Regions from separate parts of the Streptomyces glycanivorans genome, predicted to be linked through region 3. Evidence: riboswitches for the same ligand, from Rfam matches in the RefSeq annotation. Region 3 holds a riboswitch; each other region holds the start of a gene.
What was found. Region 3 has a riboswitch for cyclic di-AMP ahead of P8A20_RS32520 (C40 family peptidase). Riboswitches for the same ligand answer to the same signal wherever they lie in the genome.
Positions count from the first base shown of each region.

Region 1: another riboswitch for cyclic di-AMP. It lies ahead of P8A20_RS16860 (M23 family metallopeptidase); the one in region 3 lies ahead of P8A20_RS32520 (C40 family peptidase).
Region 2: another riboswitch for cyclic di-AMP. It lies ahead of P8A20_RS13925 (C40 family peptidase); the one in region 3 lies ahead of P8A20_RS32520 (C40 family peptidase).
Region 4: another riboswitch for cyclic di-AMP. It lies ahead of P8A20_RS03350 (M23 family metallopeptidase); the one in region 3 lies ahead of P8A20_RS32520 (C40 family peptidase).

Region 1 is NZ_CP120983.1:3,857,845-3,863,450, forward strand. Features, by position in the region: gene P8A20_RS16855 (aldo/keto reductase) at 1-944, opposite strand, end outside; gene P8A20_RS16860 (M23 family metallopeptidase) at 1,192-2,238, opposite strand; cyclic di-AMP (ydaO/yuaA leader) riboswitch at 2,250-2,402, opposite strand; gene P8A20_RS16865 (PP2C family protein-serine/threonine phosphatase) at 2,636-3,793, opposite strand; gene P8A20_RS16870 (MerR family transcriptional regulator) at 3,926-4,672, opposite strand; tRNA gene P8A20_RS16875 (tRNA-Met) at 4,787-4,860, opposite strand; gene P8A20_RS16880 (FAD-binding oxidoreductase) at 5,253-5,606, shown strand, end outside.
Region 2 is NZ_CP120983.1:3,263,539-3,269,144, forward strand. Features, by position in the region: gene pcrA (DNA helicase PcrA) at 1-2,189, opposite strand, end outside; cyclic di-AMP (ydaO/yuaA leader) riboswitch at 2,447-2,606, shown strand; gene P8A20_RS13925 (C40 family peptidase) at 2,605-3,756, shown strand; gene P8A20_RS13930 (hypothetical protein) at 3,846-4,199, opposite strand; gene P8A20_RS13935 (C40 family peptidase) at 4,558-5,606, shown strand, end outside.
Region 3 is NZ_CP120983.1:7,322,402-7,328,007, reverse strand. Features, by position in the region: gene P8A20_RS32530 (ATP-dependent Clp protease proteolytic subunit) at 54-689, shown strand; gene P8A20_RS32525 (hypothetical protein) at 697-1,005, shown strand; cyclic di-AMP (ydaO/yuaA leader) riboswitch at 1,440-1,518, shown strand; gene P8A20_RS32520 (C40 family peptidase) at 1,547-2,017, shown strand; gene P8A20_RS32510 (ATP-binding protein) at 2,301-2,732, opposite strand; gene P8A20_RS32505 (helix-turn-helix domain-containing protein) at 2,966-3,919, shown strand; gene P8A20_RS32500 (DUF397 domain-containing protein) at 3,856-4,062, shown strand; gene P8A20_RS32495 (8-amino-7-oxononanoate synthase) at 4,055-5,203, opposite strand; gene bioB (biotin synthase BioB) at 5,348-5,606, shown strand, end outside.
Region 4 is NZ_CP120983.1:735,229-740,834, forward strand. Features, by position in the region: gene P8A20_RS03340 (STM4011 family radical SAM protein) at 1-849, shown strand, start outside; gene P8A20_RS03345 (SGNH/GDSL hydrolase family protein) at 919-1,746, opposite strand; gene P8A20_RS03350 (M23 family metallopeptidase) at 1,910-2,812, opposite strand; cyclic di-AMP (ydaO/yuaA leader) riboswitch at 2,816-2,976, opposite strand; gene P8A20_RS03355 (tyrosine-protein phosphatase) at 3,390-4,214, shown strand; gene P8A20_RS03360 (DUF6126 family protein) at 4,224-4,397, opposite strand; gene P8A20_RS03365 (helix-turn-helix domain-containing protein) at 4,490-5,107, opposite strand; gene P8A20_RS03370 (aspartate aminotransferase family protein) at 5,168-5,606, opposite strand, start outside.

The sequences.
Region 1 (5,606 bases), 3.5 Mb from region 3:
CAGGCGGACGCCCCGGTCAGCTCCGCGAGCTCCTGCTCACTCAGCCGGAGACCGTCCACCGCCACCAGCGCGGGCAGCTGTTCGACCGTGCGCGCGGAGGCGATCGGAGCGGTCACGGTCGGCCGGGAGGCCAGCCACGCGAGGGCGACCGTGGCGATCTCGGCGTCGTGTTCCTGGGCGATCCTGTCGAGCGCCGCGAGCACCTTACGGCCGCGCTCGGTCTCCAGGTGCTTGCCGGCGCCCTCGGCCCGCGCACTCTCGACGGTCGCCCCCGGCCGGTACTTTCCGGTGAGGAAGCCCGCGGCGAGCGAGAAGTACGGGACCGCGGCGAGGCCGGCGGCCGCCGCCGTGTCCTGGAGGGGGCCCTCGTAGGTGTCTCGCGAGACGAGGTTGTAGTGCGGCTGCAGCGCGACGTAACGGGCCAGGCCCTCGCGCTCGGAGAAGTCCAGGGAGGCCCGGAGCCGTTCGGGACTGATGTTGGAGGCGGCGATCTCACGCACCGTCCCCGCCTTCACCAGCTGGTCGAGCGCCGTGATGATCTCCTCGACGGGGACGCTCTCGTCGTCGAAGTGCGTGTAGTACAGGTCGATGTGGTCGGTGCCGAGCCGGCGCAGGGACGCCTCGGCCGCCGCCTTGATCGTGGTGGGCGAGAGCCCCTTGTACGAAGGGTGCGCGCCGACCTTGGTGGCGATGACGACGTCGTCGCGGCGGGAACGGGACGCCAGCCACTTGCCGATGAGGGTCTCCGACTCACCGCCCTCGTTGCCCGGGATCCAGGCCGAGTAGGAGTCGGCGGTGTCGATGAAGTTGCCGCCGGCCGCGACGTACGCGTCGAGGACGGCGAACGTCCGCTCCTCGTCGGCCGTCCAGCCGAAGACGTTGCCGCCGAGAGCGAGGGGAAAGACCTGAAGGCTCGAAGAACCGAGCGGGCGCAAAGACGTCATGCCGAGGGACAACCAACGGGCGGAGCCAACTATTCCGCTCCGCCGCCGCCCCCGGGGGCCGCCTGCTCCCGGCCACCGGGGACCACCTTCTCCCGGCCGCCGATGACCGCCGCTCCCGGCCCGCCCCTACTGGCACGCCCCCCGCCCGGCCCGTCCCGCGGTCCCGGACAGGCCGACGGCCCTGACGTCGGGGGGTCGTGCGTCAGGGCCGCCGGGGTTCTGCTGCGCCGGTAGCCGGCGCGGGGGATCAGATCGTGAGGCCCTTGCCCCGGAGCCACGCCATCGGGTCGATGCCCGCGCCGTCCGCGGTGTGGACCTCCAGGTGCAGGTGGGCGCCCGTCACATTGCCGGTGGCGCCGACACGGCCGATGGTCTGACCGGTGGTGACCTTCTGTCCTGCGACCACGTCCATCGAGGACTGGTGGCAGTACCAGACCTCGGTGCCGTCGTCGAGCTCCAGGACCGTGCGGTAACCGTACGAACCGGAGTAGCCGGCCGACTTCACCGTGCCGCTGTGCACGGCCTTGACCGGGGTCCCGGTCGGAGCCGCGAAGTCCAGCCCGGTGTGGTAGCCGGAGGACCACATCGAACCGGCCTGACCGAAGGTCGAGCTGATGTAGTACGACGAGGTCGGGACGGCGTAGCTGGCGGCGAGCTTGGCCAGGCGCTCTGCCTCCGCCTTCTTCTTCGCCGCCTCTTCCGCCGCCTTCTTCTTCGCGACGGCCTCGGCCTCCGCCGCGCTCTGCTGCTTCGCCGCCTGGGCCGCGGCCGCCTCGGCCGCCGCCTTCTCCTGCGCGGCCTTGGCCTCGGCGTCGGCTCCGGCCTGCTGCTGCTCGGCCTGCTGGAGGATGCGGGCGCGCAGCGCCTCACCCGCGTCGGTGGCGCCCCCTTCGGCCTCGGCCGCGGTGATGCCCGCCGTGGTGAGGGGGGAGGACGCGGCGACCGTCTCGTGGTCCGAGTCCGAGTCGGAGTCGCCGGACATGAACGCGCCCACGCCGGGAAGGGACTTGGCGTCAGGGAGATTGTCCGCGATGGAATCGGGAAGAGAGATGGAGACCGGCGGCTTGCTCTGCGCGGTGGCCATGCCGCCCGCACCGACGGCCGCTATGACACCGACGCCGAGGACGGTGGAGCTACGGGCGAGGCCGCGCTGCTTGGCGACGCGATGCCGACCGCGTACGGGACGGATGGACTCCTCGGTGGGATTCCATTCCTCCCAAGTCCTGCCGTCGTCGCCGAAGCTGTCGGTCCTGAAGGGTGACGGGGCCTCGGGGGCAGGCTGGTTGGACGCCACGTGGGCGCACTCCTTTCCTTCCTTCTCGCCTACCGGGTTAGCTGACGGGTTCGGAGCAGGAAGGTCTCCTACGGACCCCTCCGTCTCTCACGAGACACAGGTGTCCGATTCACCCCATGTAGGTGGTTCCCCGGTTCCCTTGCGGAATTCGGCGCTGCGCACGGTGCCGCCTCTTGCGACGGCAGGTACAACCGCGCTGCGTTATCGAACGTTAATAGACACCCGGGTCCGATTCCAAGCTGTTCCCACAGATCGTTCACGCCTCTGGCCTGGACTTACAGGGCTCAATCGGGCGTAAACCGGCAAGTTGAGCGCCCGTAATCCAGCTGCCAATTTCTGACGGTGCGTCAAATGTTATGCGGAGCGGAGCCCTTCGACTACCGACGGTCGCAACCGCTCATTCACGGTCCCGCCGCACGATCTTCACGGTGGTCCGGCGCTCCTGCTGCCCCCTCGCCGGACGCGCGACCGCGAGGAGCGCCAGGTCGTCCGTCGACCGGCCCCCCGTGTGCAGCCGTACGTCGTCGGTGAGCGCGGACAGCAGCTCCTCGGGCCCCGGGAAGAGCCGGCCTCGGAGCCGGTCCGCCGGGTCGTAGAAGACTCCTGTCATGTCCCGCGCCTCGGAGAGCCCGTCGGTGAACGCCAGGAACATCGCCCCGGCCGGCAGCGTCCACTCGTCGGACCGGTCGGGCCACGTGCCGAGCCCCATCCCGAGCGGGAGGGCGGGCGCGGTCGGTGCCAGCACGTCGAGCACGCCGTCGGGGTGCAGCACGAGCGGCTCGGGATGCCCGCGGTTGATGACCTTCAGCGTGTCCGAGCCGACCGGGATCTCCGCCAGGACTGCGGTGACGAACCCTTCCATGGAGTCGAGCCCGCCCCGCCGCGACCCCTCCCGGGCCAGAGCCCGCTCCAGCCGCTGGGCGACCCCCTCCAGCGACCTCTCCTGCTCGGCGGCCTCCCGGAACGCCCCGATCACGACCGCCACAGCCGCCACGGCGTCCAGCCCCTTGCCCCGCACGTCCCCCACGACCAGGCGCACCCCGTGCGGCGTGTCCGCGACGGCGAACAGGTCACCGCCGACGAACTCGTCCGCCTGGGCGGCCTCGTACCGCGCCGCGACCAGGAGTCCGCCGATCCGGTCCTCGGGCTTCGGCAGCACCGCGCGCATCGCGGTCTCCGCGATGACCCTGGCCGAGGCCAGCTGTTCGGTACCCCGGCGCACGACGCGGTTGATGAGGACGGCGAGGGCGCCGACGGTCACCAGGGTGAGCAGGTCGGTGATCGACACGACCCTGAGGATCGCCCCGTCCGACAACCGGATGGCGAGCACCACCAGGATCGCGGCCACCGCGACCCGGACGGTGCCGGCCAGCGAGAAGAAGGGGGCGGCGACCAACGAAGCCGCGGCGAACAGCGGTACCGCGGTGACCTCGGTCGGCGTCCCGACGTCGAAGGCCACCCCGACACAGATCATCACGGCGGGCAGGGCGCGCACGAGCCGCCGGGAACGGGAAACCCCGCCCACGCCCCCTCGCCGCCCGTCCCGCTTCCCCACCTGTGCACTCCTGCCCGGTCCACCCACGGCTGCGGACGGTATCGCGCCCCGCCCCCGCCGCCCGGAGCCGCGCCGGACGGCGGCCCGTCGTGGGCCGAAGGGAGGAGCGCGCCGGAGCCCCGCCTCCGGGGGTCAGTCGGAGAGCCGGTGCTGCGCGTGGATCGTCAGTGCATCCCGTACGAAGACGGCGGTTCCGTCCCCGTGGCGATCGTAGTTCCTCCCGAAGCGGGGATCGGCGACGTACATCTCCCCGAGCCCGGTCACATACGCGCGGGTGACCTCGGCCGTCGCCGACAGCCACGCGCAGTGCCGCCGCGCGATGTCCTGCGCCTCCTCGCCGCCGGGCTCCAGGCCGGCGGCCCTGGCCGCCCCGTAGTCCCGGGCGATGTCCTCGTGCACGCCCTGGAAGCGGACGCGTTCGGCCTCGCTCAGCCCACGCCACCACCGGCCGCTCCGCTCGTACGCCTCCCGGCCCCAGCGTTCGGTGACCTCCTCCTCGTACGCCGTGTGGTCGAAACCGTCGAACACTTCCTCGGCCATGAGGTCCTCCCCTTCCTCGGTCCTGCGCAGAGTGGTCCGCACCGAGGCGATCTGCCGCCCGATGCGCTCCCGCTCCTGCTCCAGCAGACGCAGATGGGTCCGGAGAGCCGCCGCGGTGTCCCGCTGCCCTTCCAGCACGTCCTTGATCGCGGGCAGAGGGAGCCCCAGCTCCCGCAGCAGCAGGATGCGCTGGAGCCGGACCAGGGCCTCCTGGTCGTAATAGCGGTAGCCGTTGGCGCCCTTACGGCTCGGCACGAGAAGACCGACGTCTCCGTAGTGCCGCAGGGTCCGGCTCGTGGTGCCGGCCCGCCGGGCGATTTCCTGTATGGACCACTCCATGCCGGAAACGCTAGATCTTCACGCAGCGTCAAGGTCAAGCCCGTCACCACCGACCCGGTGGCGGCACATGACAGAGGCCCGGATCCTTGGAAGGATCCGGGCCTCTGTCTTCAGTAGCGGGGACAGGATTTGAACCTGCGACCTCTGGGTTATGAGCCCAGCGAGCTACCGAGCTGCTCCACCCCGCGTCGTTGTGATTGCAACTCTACGCCATCCGGGAGGGTGCTCCGACCATTTACGACCGCCGCGCCCCCGCTCCCCTCATCACCGGAAAGTCGACCTGACCGGCCATTCTTTCCAACAGGACGTGCGTAAAGGGGAGTTGGCAGGCGGAGTGGCGTGATCAAGGGTACTGCCGCACCCCTAATTCCATGTGCTGCCGTCCGGAGGACCTGGTCCGCCCCGGCGCACGGCGCTCCGCGATTGCGCCGCCTCCGGAGCGGCGGGACGCTGGGAGGGTCAACTTTTCGGTGTCCGTCCCGTCCGCCCGGCGCCCCCCGGGTGCCGGCGCCGGCCGGTGATCCCCGTCCGCAGCGGTGGTGCCGGAGCGAGCCGGACGCACGCGCGCTAGGAGACGATCATGGACGGCGCCCTCCTCGAATCGATGGGCAGCGCTCTGCGCGGACCGGTCATCGGCCCCGACGACCAGGAGTACGGGCAGGCCCGTGCGGTCTACAACGCCATGATCGACAAGAAACCGGCGGCCGTGGTCCTGTGCCACGACACGGCGGACGTCATGGAGGCCGTGAAGTTCGTCCGGGAGAACGGCCTGGACGTCGCCGTCCGGGGCGGCGGGCACAGCGGCCCCGGACTGGGCCTCTCCGACGGCGCGGTCACACTCGACCTCTCCCCCATGCGCGGCGTGCGGGTCGACCCGGCCACCCAGACAGCCCAGGCCGACGGAGGTGCGACGCTGGGGGACTTCGACCACGCC
Region 2 (5,606 bases), 4.1 Mb from region 3:
GTCGGTCCCGCCGAGGCCGCCATCGGACCCTTGCGCTTCCACTCCAGGTGCTGGTCCGGGATCTCCTCCAGGAACCTCGACGCCGGGTTGTACGAGGGCTGGCCCCACGCACTCCGCATCGCCGCCCGGGTCAGGTACAGGCGCTCGCGGGCACGCGTGATGCCCACGTAGGCGAGCCGGCGCTCCTCCTCCAGCTCCTTCACCTGTCCGAGGGCGCGCATGTGCGGGAAGACGCCGTCCTCCATGCCCGTCAGGAACACCACGGGGAATTCGAGGCCCTTGGCCGTGTGCAGCGTCATCAGCGTGACGACGCCGGAGCCGTCCTCGTCCTCGTCGGGGATCTGGTCGGCGTCGGCGACGAGCGCGACCTTCTCCAGGAACTCGGCGAGTGTGCCCGCGCCCTCCTCCTCCGCCCGTTCCTGCTCGAATTCGAGAGCGACGGAGGCGAGCTCCTGGAGGTTCTCGATTCGGGTCTCGTCCTGCGGGTCGGTGGACGCCTGGAGTTCGGCGAGGTAGCCGGTCCGTTCCATGACGGCCTCCACGACGACCGCCGGTCCGGCGCCGGACTCCACGATCGTGCGGAGCTCCTCCATCAGCGTGTTGAACCGCTTCACGGCGTTCGCCGACCGGGCCGCCATGCCGTACGCCTCGTCGACGCGGCGCAGCGCCTGCGGGAAGGAGATCTTCTCGCGCATCGAGAGGGCGTCGATCATCGCCTCGGCCCGGTCCCCGATGCCGCGCTTGGGCACGTTGAGGATGCGGCGCAGCGGGACGGTGTCCTCGGGGTTGGACAGCACCCGGAGGTAGGCCAGGACGTCCCTGACCTCCTTGCGCTCGTAGAAGCGCACTCCGCCGACGACCTTGTAGGGCAGTCCGACGCGGATGAAGATCTCTTCGAAGACACGGGACTGGGCGTTCGTGCGGTAGAAGACGGCGACGTCGCCCGCCTTCGCGTCGCCCGCGTCCGTCAGCCGGTCGATCTCGTCGGCGACGAACTGCGCCTCGTCGTGCTCGGTGTCGGCGACGTAGCCGGTGATCCGGGTGCCGGTGCCCGCGTTCGTCCAGAGGTTCTTGGGGCGACGGCTCTCGTTGCGCTCGATGACGGCGTTGGCCGCCGAAAGGATCGTCTGCGTGGAGCGGTAGTTCTGCTCCAGCATGATCGTCTTCGCGTCCGGATAGTCCTCCTCGAACTGGAGGATGTTGCGGATGGTCGCGCCGCGGAAGGCGTAGATCGACTGGTCCGCGTCACCGACGACGCACAGTTCGCCCGGGGCGTCGGCCTCGCCCGCCGGGCCCACCAGTTCGCGCACGAGGGTGTACTGCGCGTGGTTGGTGTCCTGGTACTCGTCGACCATGACGTGCCGGAAGCGGCGGCGGTAGTGCTCGGCGACGTCGGGGAACGCCTGGAGCAGGTGCACCGTCGTCATGATGATGTCGTCGAAGTCGAGGGCGTTGGCCTCGCGCAGCCGCGCCTGGTAGAGCGCGTAGGCCTGCGCCAGCGTCTTCTCGAACCCGTCGGCCGCCTGACCGGCGAAGGTCTCCTCGTCGATCAGCTCGTTCTTCAGGTTCGAGACCTTCGCCGTGAACGACTTCGGCGGGTAGCGCTTCGGGTCGAGGTCCAGATCGCGGCAGACCAGTGCCATCAGCCGCTTGGAGTCGGCGGCGTCGTAGATCGAGAACGACGAGGTGAAGCCCAGGCGCTTCGACTCCCGGCGCAGGATCCGCACACAGGCGCTGTGGAACGTCATGACCCACATGGCGTTGGCGCGCGGGCCGACGAGGTCCTCGACACGCTCCTTCATCTCGCCGGCGGCCTTGTTGGTGAAGGTGATCGCGAGGATCTGCCCGGGGTGCACCCCCCGCTCGGCCAGGAGATGGGCGATCCGGTGGGTGAGCACCCGGGTCTTGCCCGAGCCGGCGCCGGCCACGATGAGCAGCGGGGAACCGGCGTGCACGACGGCGGCGCGCTGCTCCGTGTTCAGCCCGTCGAGCAGCGCGGCTGAGTCGACGACGGGGCGCGGGGCGCCGTCGCGGTAGTAGGCGTCGCGCGGCGGCGGAGGCGTGTCGAAGACGTCCTCGAAGAGGCCCTCCGGCACCGCTTCGGGTGCGTGCTCCTCGGGGGGCGGCGGGGGGCCGTCCTCCCCTTGCTGGAGGCCGGTCAGGAAACTGTCGTCAAAGAGGCTGCTCATCGCCTCACGAGTCTAGGCGGCCCCACCGACAGCCCGGGCCGCAACGGCGACAACGGTCCGGGACCAGGAGCGGAACGGAACGGGCTGCCTACGGAACGTGAGATTCCGGGGTCACATCCGGCCACGCGGACCATCGCCGGGAAAAGGTCACGAAAATGTATCGGGCATATCGAACATCAACCTTCACAAGGGCACCACGGGTTGGCTAGCGTGCTCCGACGGGTGCCCCGTACCCCCTTGAGGCGAACCGCGCCGCACGGGCACCCCCGCCGAATCCGCACCGCCCCGAAGGGGCCCGGAACCGGGGACCCACACGCAGCACCGGGGTGAATCGGTCCGTCCCGCCGGACCGTAGGGCAGCCTTCCGTTCCGCCCGAACCCGACAGCTAACCCGGTAGGCGGTCCACGGAAGGAGATGCCGGCCTTGGCGTCGCATCGCAAGCCCCGCACCCGGGTGCGCACCACCCCTGCCGTAGGTCTCACGACCGCGGCGCTCGCCTCCGTCACCCTGCTCTCCACGCAGAGCGCGACGGCTGCCCCCGCCGAGCCCAAGCCCAGCATCCAGGAAGTGCAGAAGAAGGTCGACGACCTCTACCGGCAGGCCGGTACGGCGACGCAGCAGTACAACAAGGCGAAGACCGCCTCGGCAGAGCAGCGCTCCAAGGTCGACGCGCTGCTGGAAGCCGCGGCGAAGCGGGCGGACAAGCTCAACGAGACCCGCCGCGAGCTGGGCAACTACGCGGCCGCGCAGTACCGCGGCGGCTCGATCGCCCCGACTGCGACGTTCTTCCTGGCGGACGATCCGCAGTCGTACTTCGACCAGGACCAGCTGATGGCCCGGATGACCAGCCGGCAGCAGAAGGCGGTCGCCGACTTCCGCACACAGCAGAAGGAGGCGGCGGCCAAGCGGGCCGAGGCGACGAAGAGCCTGGAGACGCTCACCGAGTCGCAGGCCTCGCTGCGCACCAGCAAGCAGCAGGTGCAGACGAAGCTCACCGAGGCGCGCTCGCTGCTGTCGAAGCTGACCGCCGAGGAGAAGGCGCGGCTGGCGGAGCTGGAGCGCAAGAAGGAGGCGGAGGCCGAGCGCAAGGCCGAGGAGCTGGCCCGGCAGCAGGCCGACAAGGAGAAGGCCGCCGCGGACGAGGCCACGAAGACGGGGACGGGCACGGGCACGGGGTCCGGCACGGGCTCCGGCACGGGCTCCGACAGCGGTTACGCCTCGAAGGCCGAGAAGGTCCTGGCCTTCGCACGCGCCCAGATCGGCAAGCCGTACGTGTGGGGGGCGACGGGCCCGTCCTCCTACGACTGCTCCGGGCTCACCCAGGCCGCCTGGAAGGCGGCCGGCGTCGATCTGCCGCGCACCACGTGGGACCAGGTCGAGGTCGGCACCCGGGTGGCCACGGCGGACCTGCGGCCGGGGGACCTGGTCTTCTTCTACGACGACATCAGCCACGTCGGCATCTACAAGGGCGACGGCATGATGATCCACGCGCCCAAGCCGGGCGCGAACGTCCGCGAGGAGTCGATCTACTACATGCCGATCTACGGCAGCGTGCGCCCGGCATAGCGACCTGCCCGCGCACGGCGGACGCCGCCCGTACAAGGCGAAGGGCCCGGGGTGATCCCCGGGCCCTTCGTCGTACGACCGCCTGCCGCTCAGGTCCAGAGCGTGGCGATGAAGATGTTGGCGACGGTCAGCCCGCCGACCGCGGCGAACGCGCCCTTGTCCACCTTCTCATCGTCCCGCTTCACGTAGACGAGCGCCAGGATCACGATCAGGACCAGCAGCTTCACGCCGATCTTGATGTTGTTCACGCTCCGGTCGTCGGCCTGGTCGAGCCCGACCAGGGCGACGCCCGTGACGAGCATGGTGAGCGCACCGTGCAGCATGGCCGGGACGAAACGGGCCTCGCCCGCCCCCATGGCCTTCATCTGGGTCAGGAAACCACCCAGCAGGGAGGCGATACCGATGATGTGCAAGGCCACGAAGACATTGATGAGTACGTCCATGGCCGCAGCCTAACCGCGGCCATATCACCACTCTTCGGCCAGGTACGACTTACCGATGAGTTGCCCCCTGGTCTGCGCGAATTGCCGGACTCCGGTTGAATTTTCCTGTCATCCGACGGAAACGAAACAGCACATGAGGGCAATAGCTGTCATTACACCTCTTCCCTCCGTGCCGGGTTTAGCGTCCCTCACAGGTGACCGGATCTCCATCGCCGCCCCCGTACCGGGCGGCACTCCCGGTCACCCCGCCAGGAATCCGGCGGCGGGCCACTCCCCCCTGTGGTGGCCCGACGCCGGATTCCTGGCGGGCCCGCGGCACCCACCGCCGGGCAGTCGAACGGAAGGACGCACCACCCCCGTGGCCGCCGATCGCAAAGCCGCTCACCGCAAGCCCGGGCAGCGTCTGTTCACCGGACCTGCCGCCCGCACCGCGGCAACCCTCGCTCTCGCCGGTGCGGCGACGGCGACCGCTCTCGAAGGCGCCGCGCAGGCGGACCCCCAGCTCACCACGGCGCAGGTGAGGGCCGAGGTCGACCGGCTCTACCACGACGCCGAGGTGGCCACCGAGAAGTACAACGGTGCGAAGGAGCAGTCCACGGCCTCCGAGAAGTCCCTGGACGCCCTGCGTGACGAGGCCGCCCGCAGGACCGAGCGCCTCAACACCGCACGCGACGCCCTCGGCTCCTACGCGACCGCCCAGTACCGCAGCGCCGGGATCGACCCGGCCGTGCGGCTGGCCCTCTCGTCGGACCCGGACGAGTATCTGGAGCGCGCCTCCTTCGAGGACCGTGCGGGCGACCGCCAGGCCGGTGCGATCAACGGCGTGCGCAGGCAGATCGGCGACATCGCCCGGCTCCGCGCACGGGCCCAGGACGAGCTGGCGGTCCTGACCTCCCGCCGGGCCGAGCTGAAGAAGCAGAAGGACGCCGTCCGCACCAAGCTCGCCGGTGCGCGCAAGCTCCTGGCCACCCTCACCGCCGACCAGCGCGCCGCCTACGAGCGCTCGGCCGACGCCGCGCACGGCGGTGGCGCCGTCCGGGCCGACCGGAGCACCCCGCGCGGCTCCGTGTCCGCCCCCAACGCCCGCGCCGCCCAGGCCGTCGACTTCGCGTACGGGGCTCTCGGCAAGCCGTACGTCTGGGGGGCCACCGGGCCCGCCTCCTTCGACTGCTCCGGACTCACCCAGGCGGCCTGGCGCGCGGCGGGCATCTCGCTCCCCCGCACGACGTACACGCAGATCAACGCGGGCCGGCACGTCTCGCGTTCCGAACTGGCGCCCGGTGACCTGGTGTTCTTCTATCCCGGGGTCACCCATGTCGGGCTGTACATCGGCGGCGGGCAGATGATCCACGCCCCGCGCCCGGGTGCGCCCGTACGCATCGCGTCGGTCTCCGAAATGCCTTTCGC
Region 3 (5,606 bases):
ATTTTTTACGTACTTCGAATTCATGCAGTCCGAGGTCCAGGAGAGGCACCGCCATGTTCCGTCCCGCCGCCCGCTACGTTCTGCCCGAGTTCACCGAGCGCACCGCCCACGGAACCCGGAACACGGATCCGTACGCGAAGCTGCTGTCCGAGCGGATCGTCTTCCTCGGTACGCCTGTCGACGACACCGCGGCGACCGACCTCGTCGCCCAGTTCATGTATCTGGAGCACGCGGACCCGGACCGGCCGCTTTCCCTGTACATCAACTCGCCCGGGGGCTCGTTCCACGCGATGACGGCGATCTACGACACCATTCAGTTCCTCGCCTGCGAGGTGGAGACCTTCTGTCTCGGGCAGGCGGGGGCGGCCGCCGCCGTGCTCCTCGCCGCCGGCTCACCGGGACGCCGACATGCCCTGCCTGGCGCCCGGGTACTCATCCAGCAACCCGTTCTGGACGAGCCGGTGCAGGGCCAGCTGTCCGATCTCGACATCCGAGCCCGCGAGTTGACGCGCGAGCGCGAGCTGCTCACGGCCATGCTGGCCCGCCACACGGGTCGTTCCACGGGCCGGATCGCCGCCGACATCGAACGGGACACCATCCTCGACGCCGAGGCCGCCCTGGCGTACGGACTGGTGGACCACGTCGTGGAGAACCGCACGCCGCCCCAGCCGCCGCACTCGTCGAGGTGAACGCCCGATGCTCCCACCCCAGTTCCCGCAGCTTCCCGCACTGACCCGCGCCGAGGCCGAGTTCATCGACTGCTATCTGGAGGTGCTCGACCAGGTCGGGCGCATCAATCCCGCCCGGGGCAGCGACACCTACGGAGCGCTGCGGGCGGCCCAGGCCCTCGCGTCGCGGGCGGTGGCCTTACGGGACGCACTCGTGCTGATGCATGAGCGGGGTGAGTCGCAGATCCATGCGGACACCCTGGCCAGGGCGTTGCGACTGCTGGACGGAGAGCGCCGGGCGGGCCGGGTGGCCCTGCCTCAGGAGCCGTCGAGTTGACCGTGTTCACCACCGACTCGCCGATCACACCGGCCCTTTCGGCACACGTGTACGACACGCCCGGCAGGCCGATGAGTTTCCCTCGCTCGATCGGCGTAGAAGGTCCCCCGCCCGAGGGACAGCCCAACTTGCGCATCCGACGCGGACACTGAACGTAATACGTCGTTCCACCGCTGGTACACGGCTGGTCAGGTCCGGCCGCCGCGGCTCCGCGCACGCGGCGTCCACTCGATCGGATCAGTCGTGACGACTCTCACATACCGCCACTTCAGACAGGAAATCCGGCGGCGCGTAGGTAAAGATCCCTGGGACGACAAGCCCCCGCCGCCGCGGCGGGGCGGTCCGGGCGGACGCCGAGTCCTGCCGCCGTCCGGATGCCTGGTCGACAGGAGTGGATCGGCAGGAGTGGAGGACCCGAGCACAACGGGCCGGCCGGAGATCCGGACGGCCCTCGGGGTGAAGCCGCTGCACGCGGCCGGGCAACTTCGCCAGCCCGAACCCGACAGGTCATCCTTCACAGGCGGCTGACGAAGGGTTGCGCATGACTGCGCAGGTTCATGTCCCGTCTCTGTTCGCCCGGGTCGGTACGGCCTCGGTTCTGACCTTCGCCGTAGGCACCACCGTGCTGGCCCCGGGCTTCGTGGACGAAGCCGAGGCCGCCACCCACTCGACGAAGGCACTCAAGATCGCCGCCTCGAAGAAGGGTGCCCCTTACAGATGGGGAGCCACGGGCCCCTCCCGGTTCGACTGCTCAGGGCTCACGCTCTATTCGTTCAAGAAGGCCGGAAAAAAACTCCCCCGCACGGCGCAGCAGCAGTACAACAAGACCCGCCATATCTCCAGGTCGCAGCGGAAACGCGGCGACCTGGTCTTCTTCCACGCGGGCCGCAGCGTGTACCACGTCGGGATCTACGCCGGCAGCGGGAAGATCTGGCACTCGCCCAAGGCCGGGGCCGTGGTCCGGCTGGAAAAGATCTGGTCCGGGAACGTCTGGTACGGGAGGGTCCGCTGACACTCCTCCCCAGCAGGTTCGGCGCAGCAGGGGACCGGTCACCAGCACGAGCCCCGACGCGGTGAGTGCCGTGCCGCTGCCGCCCTTGATCGCACGGGCGGTACGCGGCCGGCGCAGCCGACGGCCGCAGCCGGGCCGCGTCCGGATGTCCGCGCCGGTCGGCGTGGTCCTCGGCCTGTCGGTGGTGCCGGAGGTGGTCGTCGGCGATGTCTCCGTCACCGCCCGCCGTCCGACGCCCGGCCTCCGCCGGGTGAGACCTCTCCCGGTCACGCGTGCGACAGCGTCACGCCTGCGCGGGAACCGGCCAGGGAAGGGCGATCGACACGGTCTTCCCCCCGTCCGGGGTGGGGCTGACGCCGAGCCTGCCGCCGTGCTCCTTCGCCAGGGCCCGGATGATCGCCATGCCGCGCCCGTTGTCCTGCCGCACCGCGGCGGGCAGCCGTTGGGGCCGGCGAGGGTGGCTGTCCGTCACACCCAGGTAGAACTCGACGTCCCGGTCGAGCCGGAGATCGACGGTGAAGGTGGGCGACTGCCCGAAGGTGTGCTGGACGGCGTTGGTGGCGAGTTCCGAGACGATCAGCCGGATGGTGTCGGCGGTGTCGCCGTCCTCGGCCAGGCCCCAGTCCGTGACCACTTGGGCCACATATCTCCGCGCCGCGGAGACCGAGACCGGATCGCTCGGCAGAGTGACGGTTGCTTCCTGATGGTCTGCCATGGCGACGCCGTCCCTTTCCCACCCGACCGGCCCACGGCCGGCCTGGATTGTGCCTCGCGCCAGACTGCCACCGTTGCCGCCCTCCATGACGGCGATCCACCAAGATATGCATATATCTATCGCCCAATACGGTGAACTCCGCCGCCCGGGCCGTGTGCGGACGCGACACTTGCCCCTTTCCGGGCCGGCCCCCGCTTGGGTACGGCCCTCCGTGACAACGGGAGGAGGCCGTCATGCGGAACGGCCCTGCTGTACGCCGTCGCAAGCTCGGGGAGGAACTGCGCGCTCTTCGCCACACATCGGGACTCACGAGCCGGGACGCCGCCGCACTGCTCGGCTGGCACCAGTCGAAGGTGAGCCGGATCGAGACGGGGGCGAGCGGGGTGACACCGGGTGACGTGACCCGGCTGATGGAAGCGTACGGCGTGGACGACCGGCAGTTGCGTTCCCTGCTCCGGACGCTCGCCGGCTCCGCGGGGGGCGGCGGGAACGGGTGGTGGCACGCCTACCGTGGGCTCATCCCGCCCCAGTACCGCGACTTCATCAGCCTGGAGTCGCAGGCCTTCGCCGCGCGCACGCTGGAGACCTCGGTGGTCCCGGGACTGCTGCAGACCGCCGACTACGCGCGGGCAGTGACCCGGTCCTCACTGGACGGGCTGCCGCCCGCCCAGCTCGATTCGCTGGTCGAGGTCAGGCTCGCCCGGCAGAACGTCCTCCACTCGCCCCGGCCGCTGCGGCTGAGCGTCGTGATCGACGAAGCGGTACTGCGGCGGAGCGTCGGCGGGCCCGGGGTGATGGAGGGACAGCTGCGCCATCTGACGGAAGTGGCTCAATTCCCGCACGTGATGCTCCAGTTACTGCCATTTTCCGCGGGGAGCTATATCGGCCTCACCGGGCCGTTCGTTATCTTCTCTTTTTCGACCACTTTCGATCTGGATGTGATCGTTCTCGATCACTTGACGAGCAGTCTCTACCTGGAGCGGAGAGAAGACCTTGAGGCGTACAGCTCGGCCTTCCGCACGATGCAGGAGCACGCGCTGTCGCCGGAGCATTCGCTGGACCTCATCGCCGCTCTGAGCCGCGGCGATCAGGCGGAACCTTCAGACTGCCCGAGGGGGGCACGATGTCCGACCGTCCCGTACAGCCCGCACCGAGGTGGCGGCGCAGCAGCCGCAGCACCGGGATGAACAACTGCGTGGAAGCCGCGTCGCTCGGCGACGCCCGTCTCGCCGTGAGGGATTCCAAGAACACGTCGATGCCCGCGCTTCGCTTCTCGGCGACGGCATGGACGTCGTTCGTGGCCGGACTGCGCGACCACCCGGTCAGCTGACCGGCAGCGGCGCCGTCGTCAGGATCGTGTCCACGGCCGCTCCGATCTGCTCCTGGGTCAGGTCGGCACGGGCGGTCAGCCTCAGCCGCGAGATCCCGTCGGGCACCGAAGGCGGCCGGAAGCACCCCACGGCGAGCCCCGCCGCACGGCAGTCGGCGGCCCAGCGCACCGCCGACTCGGCCGAGGGAGCACGGACCGACACGACGGCGGCGTCGGGACGCACGGCGGTCAGGCCGGCCGCCACCAGCCGTCCGTGCAGTTCCAGGGCGACCTCCCCTGCCCTCTCCGCGCGTTCGGGTTCGCGGCGCAGCAGACGCAGCGCGCCCAGGGCCGCTCCGGCGGCCGCCGGTGCGAGTCCGGTGTCGAAGATGAACGTACGGGCCGTGTTGACCAGGTGACGGATGACCCGGGCTGGGCCGAGGACCGCTCCGCCCTGGCTGCCGAGCGACTTGGAGAGCGTGAGAGTGGCCACGATTCCCTCGCCGCCTGCGAGCCCGGCGGCCGCGAGCGCCCCGCGCCCGCCCTCGCCCAGCACCCCGAGTCCGTGCGCGTCGTCGACCACGAGGGGCGCACCCGCTTCGCGGCAGACACCGGCGAGTCCGGCGAGCGGGGCGGCGTCGCCGTCCACCGAGAAGACGGAGTCGGTCACGGCCAGCGCCCGCCCGCCGTGCGTCCGGAGCGCCTTCCGTACGGCCTCGGGGTCCGCGTGCGGTACGACGGCGGTGGCGGCCCGGGAGAGCCGGCAGCCGTCCACGATCGAGGCGTGGTTGCCCGCGTCGGAGACGATCAGCGAGTCGTGTCCGGTCAGCGCCGTGAGTGCGGCGAGGTTCGCCGCGTAGCCGGAGGAGAACACCAGGGCGGCCTCGAACCCGCAGAAGGCGGCCAGTTCGTGTTCGAGTGCGGCGTGCAGCGCGGTGGACCCGGTGACGAGCCGCGACCCGGTGGCACCCGCGCCCCAGGTCCGTGCCGCCGCCGCTGCCGCTGCTGTCACTTCGGGGTTGCGGCTCAGCCCCAGGTAGTCGTTGCTGGCGAGGTCCAGCAGTTCCGTCTCCGCGGCCCGGGGGCGCAGCGTCCGGACGAGTCCGGCGGCGGCTCGGCGCCGGGCCTCGTCGTCGATCCAGTCGAAGGGGGCGTAGGACATGAGCGGGTCCCTTTTTGTAGGCAGCTCACAGACCTTAGCCGGGTGCGCAACCGGCCAGGGTGTGGCAATACACACAGCATCGACCGGACGTACTGTCCGGTTCCTCCTTGGCCGATGGCGGTGCCGTACGTCAGGATCAAGGCCATGGACCTGCTGAACACGCTGGTGGACAAAGGGCTGCGGCGCGAACTGCCGACCCGGGACGAAGCGCTCGCCGTACTGGCGACCTCCGACGACGAACTGCTCGACGTGGTGGCCGCGGCCGGAAAGGTGCGCCGCCAGTGGTTCGGCCGGCGCGTCAAACTCAACTACCTGGTGAACCTGAAGTCCGGGCTCTGCCCCGAGGACTGCTCGTACTGCTCGCAGCGTCTCGGCTCCAAGGCCGAGATCCTCAAGTACACCT
Region 4 (5,606 bases), 6.6 Mb from region 3:
ACCGGTGGCCGGCTGTCCGTGCTGTTCACCCCCTGGGGGGAGGGCCTGGTGCGGTCCTGGTACAGGAGGGCGCTCGTCGAGATGTCCCGGCTGCCCCATGTCAGCCGGGTCGCCATCCAGACCAACCTCAGCTGCCGCACCGGCTGGCTGGCCGAGGCGGACCGCGACAAGGTCGCCCTGTGGTGCACCTACCATCCCGGTCAGACGCCGTACGAGCGGTTCCTCGCCCGGTGCCGGGAGCTCACGGCCCTCGGGGTGCGTCACAGCGTCGGGATCGTCGGTCTCGACGAACACCTAGAGGAGGCCCGGCGTCTGCGTTCGGCGCTGCCGCCCGAGGTGTATCTCTGGGTCAACGCCGCCGAGGGGCACACCTATACGGACGAGCAGGCGGACCGCTGGACGGCCCTGGACCCGCTGTTCCCGTACAGCAGGCACCCGCACCGCTCCGCCGGGCTGCCCTGCCGGACCGGCGAGTCGGTCGTGTCCGTGGACGGTGACGGGACGGTGCGCCGCTGCCACTTCGTCCGTGCCGAGCTGGGCAATCTCTACGACGGCAGCTACCGGGACGCGCTCGGCCCGCGCGGCTGCCCGCTCGATGTGTGCGACTGCCACATCGGCTATGTGCACCTGGAGACGCTGCCGTTGTACGACGTCTTCGCGGGCGGAGTGCTGGAGCGGATACCCGCGGACCCGGCGCGGGTGCTCGCGGACCCGGCACAGGTGCTCGCGCGCCCTGCACTGGTGCCCGTCTGCACGCCCTCACCCGCCGGACCGGTGCCGGCAGCCGCTCCGGACGGACCCGTGTCACCAGGCCCGTCCCGGAGTCTGCTCCCGTTCGTCGGCCGCTGACGGGAAGCGTCGGGGTCCGACAGCCCCGGAGGGTCGGCGGAGTCCGACGAGGCGCCGGGTTCCGCGCGGTCAGAGCGGCAGCAGGTCGGGGCGCTTGGCCTCGACGTGGTCACCCGAGGACTCCCCGCGCAGCCTGCGGCCGATCCACGGGACCAGGTACTCCCGCGCCCACTGGATGTCGTCCCGCCGCACCTCCAGCGTCCCGCGCTGAGCCTGCGGGGGCCACACCTGGTCGGGGTCGGCCGGCACGTCGAGGCCGAGGACCTGGGCGGCGCGCAGCGCGACCCGGGTGTGTCCCTCCGCCGAGAGGTGCAGCCGGTCGTTGTCCCAGGCCCGCCTGTCCTGCACGGACCGCAGGGACCACAGGTCCAGGACCGGGCAGTCGTAACGGTCGGCGATCGACCGGACGTGCGCGGTGTACATGGCGATCTTGCCCCGCAGGTGCTTGAGGACAGGGATGCCACGGGTGTCGAAGCCGGTGGTGACCAAGACGGTACCGACCGATTGCGTCAGGTCGGCCACCGCACGCTCGAAGCGTTCGGCCACGTCGTCCGGGTCGGAACCGGGACGGAGGATGTCGTTGCCGCCCGCGCAGAAGCTCACCAGATCAGGTGCCAGCTCCTTGGCGCGGGGGACCTGTTCCTCGACTATCTGGTCGAGGAGGCGTCCGCGTACGGCGAGATTGGCGTACCGGAAATTCCCGTGCGGGTCGTCCACGGGCCCGACCATCGCATCGGGGACCGGGAGCTGGTCCGCGAGGAGGACCGCGAACCGGTCCGCCCAGCCGACGAGGGTCCCGCCGGGGCCGGGGTCTCCGACGCCCTCGGTGAAGCTGTCGCCGATCGCCGCGTACGACCCGATGATGCCTCGTCTGTTGTTTCTCGAATCGTCTGCCACAAGGGCTTATCTTGCACCTTCGAATGTGACCTACGCGACCGTAATAAGGGGTTGACGGTTGGTGAGAAAGACCACCCGGTCAGTTTTTGGTAAAGCAGGAATAAGGAGAGGGGCGGTGCGCCCCGGCGCACCGCCCCTCTCCTCGACCCTCAGGTGGTGTGCCTCAGACGGACACGCCGTGCGAGCGCAGGTAGGCGATCGGGTCGACGTCCGAGCCGTAGCTCGGACCGGTCCGGACCTCGAAGTGGAGGTGCGGGCCGGTGGAGTTGCCGGTGGAGCCGGAGAGGCCGATCTGCTGGCCGCCGGTGACGGTCTGGCCGGTCGAGACCTCGAGCGAGGACAGGTGGGCGTACTGCGAGTACATCCCGTCGCTGTGCTGGATGACGACCTCGTTGCCGTACGAGCCGCTCCAGCCGGCGGACACCACGGTGCCATCGCCGATGGACCGGACGCTGGTGCCGGAGGCCGCCTGGAAGTCGGAGCCGGTGTGGTAGCCGCTGGACCAGCTGGCGCCGGAGGCGCGGTACTGGGTGGTGACGTTGGGGTTCTCGACCGGAGTGGTCCAGCCGGAGGCGGTGCTCTCCGACGCGCTGGAGTCGGCGGTCTTCGCGGCGGCCTCCTGGGCCGGGGCCGGAGCCTTCTCGGCCGGGGCGGACTTCTTCGCCGTCGACGGGGCTGCCTTGGAGGGTGCGGCCTCCGAGGAGCCGGACGCCTTGGCGCCGAGCGTCAGCTTCATGCCCGGGAGGATCAGGCTCGGGTTCTCGCCGACGACGTCACGGTTGTCCTTGTACAGCTTCTGCCAGCCGCCCTTGACCTCGTGGTCGGCAGCGATCTTGGCCAGGTAGTCACCGGAGACCACGGAGTAGGTCTTCGGGGAGCTCTTCGCCGCCGAGGCGGGAGCGCTCTGGGCCGCGACGGACTTGGCCGGAGCCGCCTGCTCGGCGGCGTGGGCGCCGGTGGCGCCGATCAGCGGGAGGGCGAGAACGGCGCCACCGGTCCCCGCGGCAAGGACGCCTCGGGAGATCGGGCCGGTCTTCGTACGACGGTGCTTGCCTTTTGCGGGCATGGGGGATTTCCTCTCCGGCGCCTGCGAGGTGAGCTGTCGGGTTCGGACTGGAGATGCCCGGCCGCACTAAGTGCGACTTGACCCCAAGCCGTGCCGGATCGCTCCGGACGGCGGCCTACCTGGTTCCCCCGCTCCTGCCACACGTGAGTCGGTGCGGATTCCGGGCGGCGGCAGGATTAGGCGTTCCGTCCGGATTGATGGTGACCGTAAGCGAGCCGGGATGCTGCGAACAAGCCGCCGATTGCGAACCGGAATCCACGCTTCATTTCCGTCGCGGAATTCCCGTCACACTCCGTGGATTACGGATCTTGGCTTTCCGCGCGGGGTCCGGAATACCCATCGGCACGTTCACCACACACCGTCACGGATATGATCCCGCTCACCCGCCTCACCTCATCTCCCTTACAAGCAGGGCATGTTCTATTAAATGCAGCAATACGGACATGTCGCCGCTCCTCCCGCCCGATGACCCGCCGCCTCCATGACCGAGACGGTTGCCTGATGCAGCCATGTCGTATCGTCGCGAGCGTGCCCCCGTCGGCGAGCGGCGCCGACGCCCGACACTCCAGGAGCCCTTGTGACGCAGCTGCCAGAGGTCCCGCCGGCCGGCCACGGACCCAAGGACGTCGCCCTGACCGGCGTCCGCAACTTCCGCGATGTCGGCGGGCTTCCGACCGTGGACGGCCGCACCGTGCGCCACGGGCGGCTCTACCGCAGCGGTCACCTCGCGAACGCCACCGAGGCCGACGCCTCGTTCCTCGCCGGGCTCGGCCTGCACACCATCTTCGATTTCCGCAATGCCGCCGACCACAAGCTGGACGGCCTCGACGTGGAGCTGCCGGGCGTCCGGAATGTCAGCATTCCTCTTTCGGACCCGGCCGACGGCGCCGAGTTCTGGCGGCTGGTGCGCGACGGGAACATCCAGCAGTTGCGCTCGATCCTGGCGGACGGCAAGGGCACGGAGCGGATGGTCGCCTCGTACCGCTCGATCATCAAGGACCGCACCGCCGAACACAGCCGCGTGCTCCACGCGCTGGCGGAGGACAGCGTGCCGGCACTGATGCACTGCGCGGCGGGCAAGGACCGCGCGGGCCTCTCGATCGCGGTCGCGCTGCTGGCGGTCGGTGTCGAGAAGGAGGCGATCGAGGCCGACTACCTCAAGTCGAACGACGCGCACCGCCGCTACAAGGTCCGGCGCAGCGACACCTCGCCGGTGGGGATGTCCGACGAGGTGATGGAACTGCTCGACCCGCTCTTCGGAGCAGAGGCCGAATACCTGGCCGCGGCGTTCTCGACCATCGAGGAGGTCTGGGGCAGCACCGACCGCTACCTCCTCGATGGGCTGAAGATCAGCCCGGAGACCCGCGCGAAGCTGCGCGAGCGGCTCGTCGAGGACGCGTGAGCCCGAGGCTCAGCCCTTTCCGGCGACCGTGAAGAGGAGGAAGAGGAAGGCCGCGACGACGTGTCCGGCCACCAGATAGGCGAAGAGCCGGATCACGACACCACGGGGCATCCGCCGCTCCTGGGTGTCCGCGCTCTTCGGCCGGCGCGGGGTGAGGGGGTCGTAGTGCTCCGAATCGGACATGTCAGTCCTCTCTCCCGGCCTGCCGGGCCGGGGTGTCGGTCGGGGTTGCGGTCCGCGTGACGAAGGTGTCGCACGGCGTGGGGCTCGCCGGATCAGAGCCGGTGGGCCCCGCCGCCGAGGCAGAGGTCGGTGGTCGGGCTCTGCAGCAGCGTGTGGACGAACAGCAGGCGCGCCCCACCGATGTCGAGCGCCGCGATCCGGTGCGGGGTGAGTGAGTCGAAGTGCGCGCTGTCACCCGGGTCGAGGTCGTGCACGGTGTCCCCGAGCACGACACGCAGCCGGCCGTCGAGGACGTACAGCCACTCCTCTCCGGGATGGACGCGGACGAGGTCTCCCTCGGTGCCGTAGGGGACCCGCACCCGCAGTGCCTGCATGGCACGGCCCGAGCCGCCGGCCTGGCGGTAGAGCCAGCCGCCGCCTTCGGTGCCGCCCACACCCTCGAGCGGGCCGCCGCGGACGATCGCGTCACGTTCGGGCGGGATCTCGCCCAGGAGCTCGGAGACGGTCGTACCGTAGACGCGGGCGAGGCCCAGCAGCATCGGCAGCGAGGGCTGCCTCCGGCCCGTTTCGAGCCGGGAGAGGTGGGCCGGGGAGAGTCCCGCCCGCCCGGCCGCGGCCTCCAGGGTGAGGCCACGGTTGCGGCGCAGGTCGCGCAGGCGTGGCGCGATCCCGGGAAGCTCGTCGGCACTCCCACCGTCAGGAGGATTCATGCCTCCATTGAGCCAGCATCTTTCCTCGGAGGCAAATAAGTTGCCTCCGAGGCAAAATCCTCAGCGGTTGGCGACCGCCTGCTTCACCAGGGTCCTGCCGAAGTCCCACATCAGCCCACCCCCACTGTGCGCGTCGTCCATGACTGCGGTGAAGGCGGTCACGAAACGATCGACCTCCGGCTCCCCGATGACCAGCGGCGGGATCAGCTTGATCACCTCCAGGTGATCACCGGAGACCTGGGTGAGGATCCGGTGCTTCTGCAGCAGCGGCACCACGACCATCTGCGCGAAGAGGCCCTTGCGGGCGGCCTGCAGCATCGCCCACCGGCTTCGGAGCCTGAGAGAGGAGGGCCGGCCGAACTCGATGCCGATCATCAGCCCTCGTCCGCGGACCTCGTGCAGCAGTTCGTAGCGTCCGACGAGCGCGGCGAGGCGTTCGCGCAGCAGGTCACCGGTGCGACGGGCGTTCGCGACGGTCTCCTCCTCCTCCATCACCGCG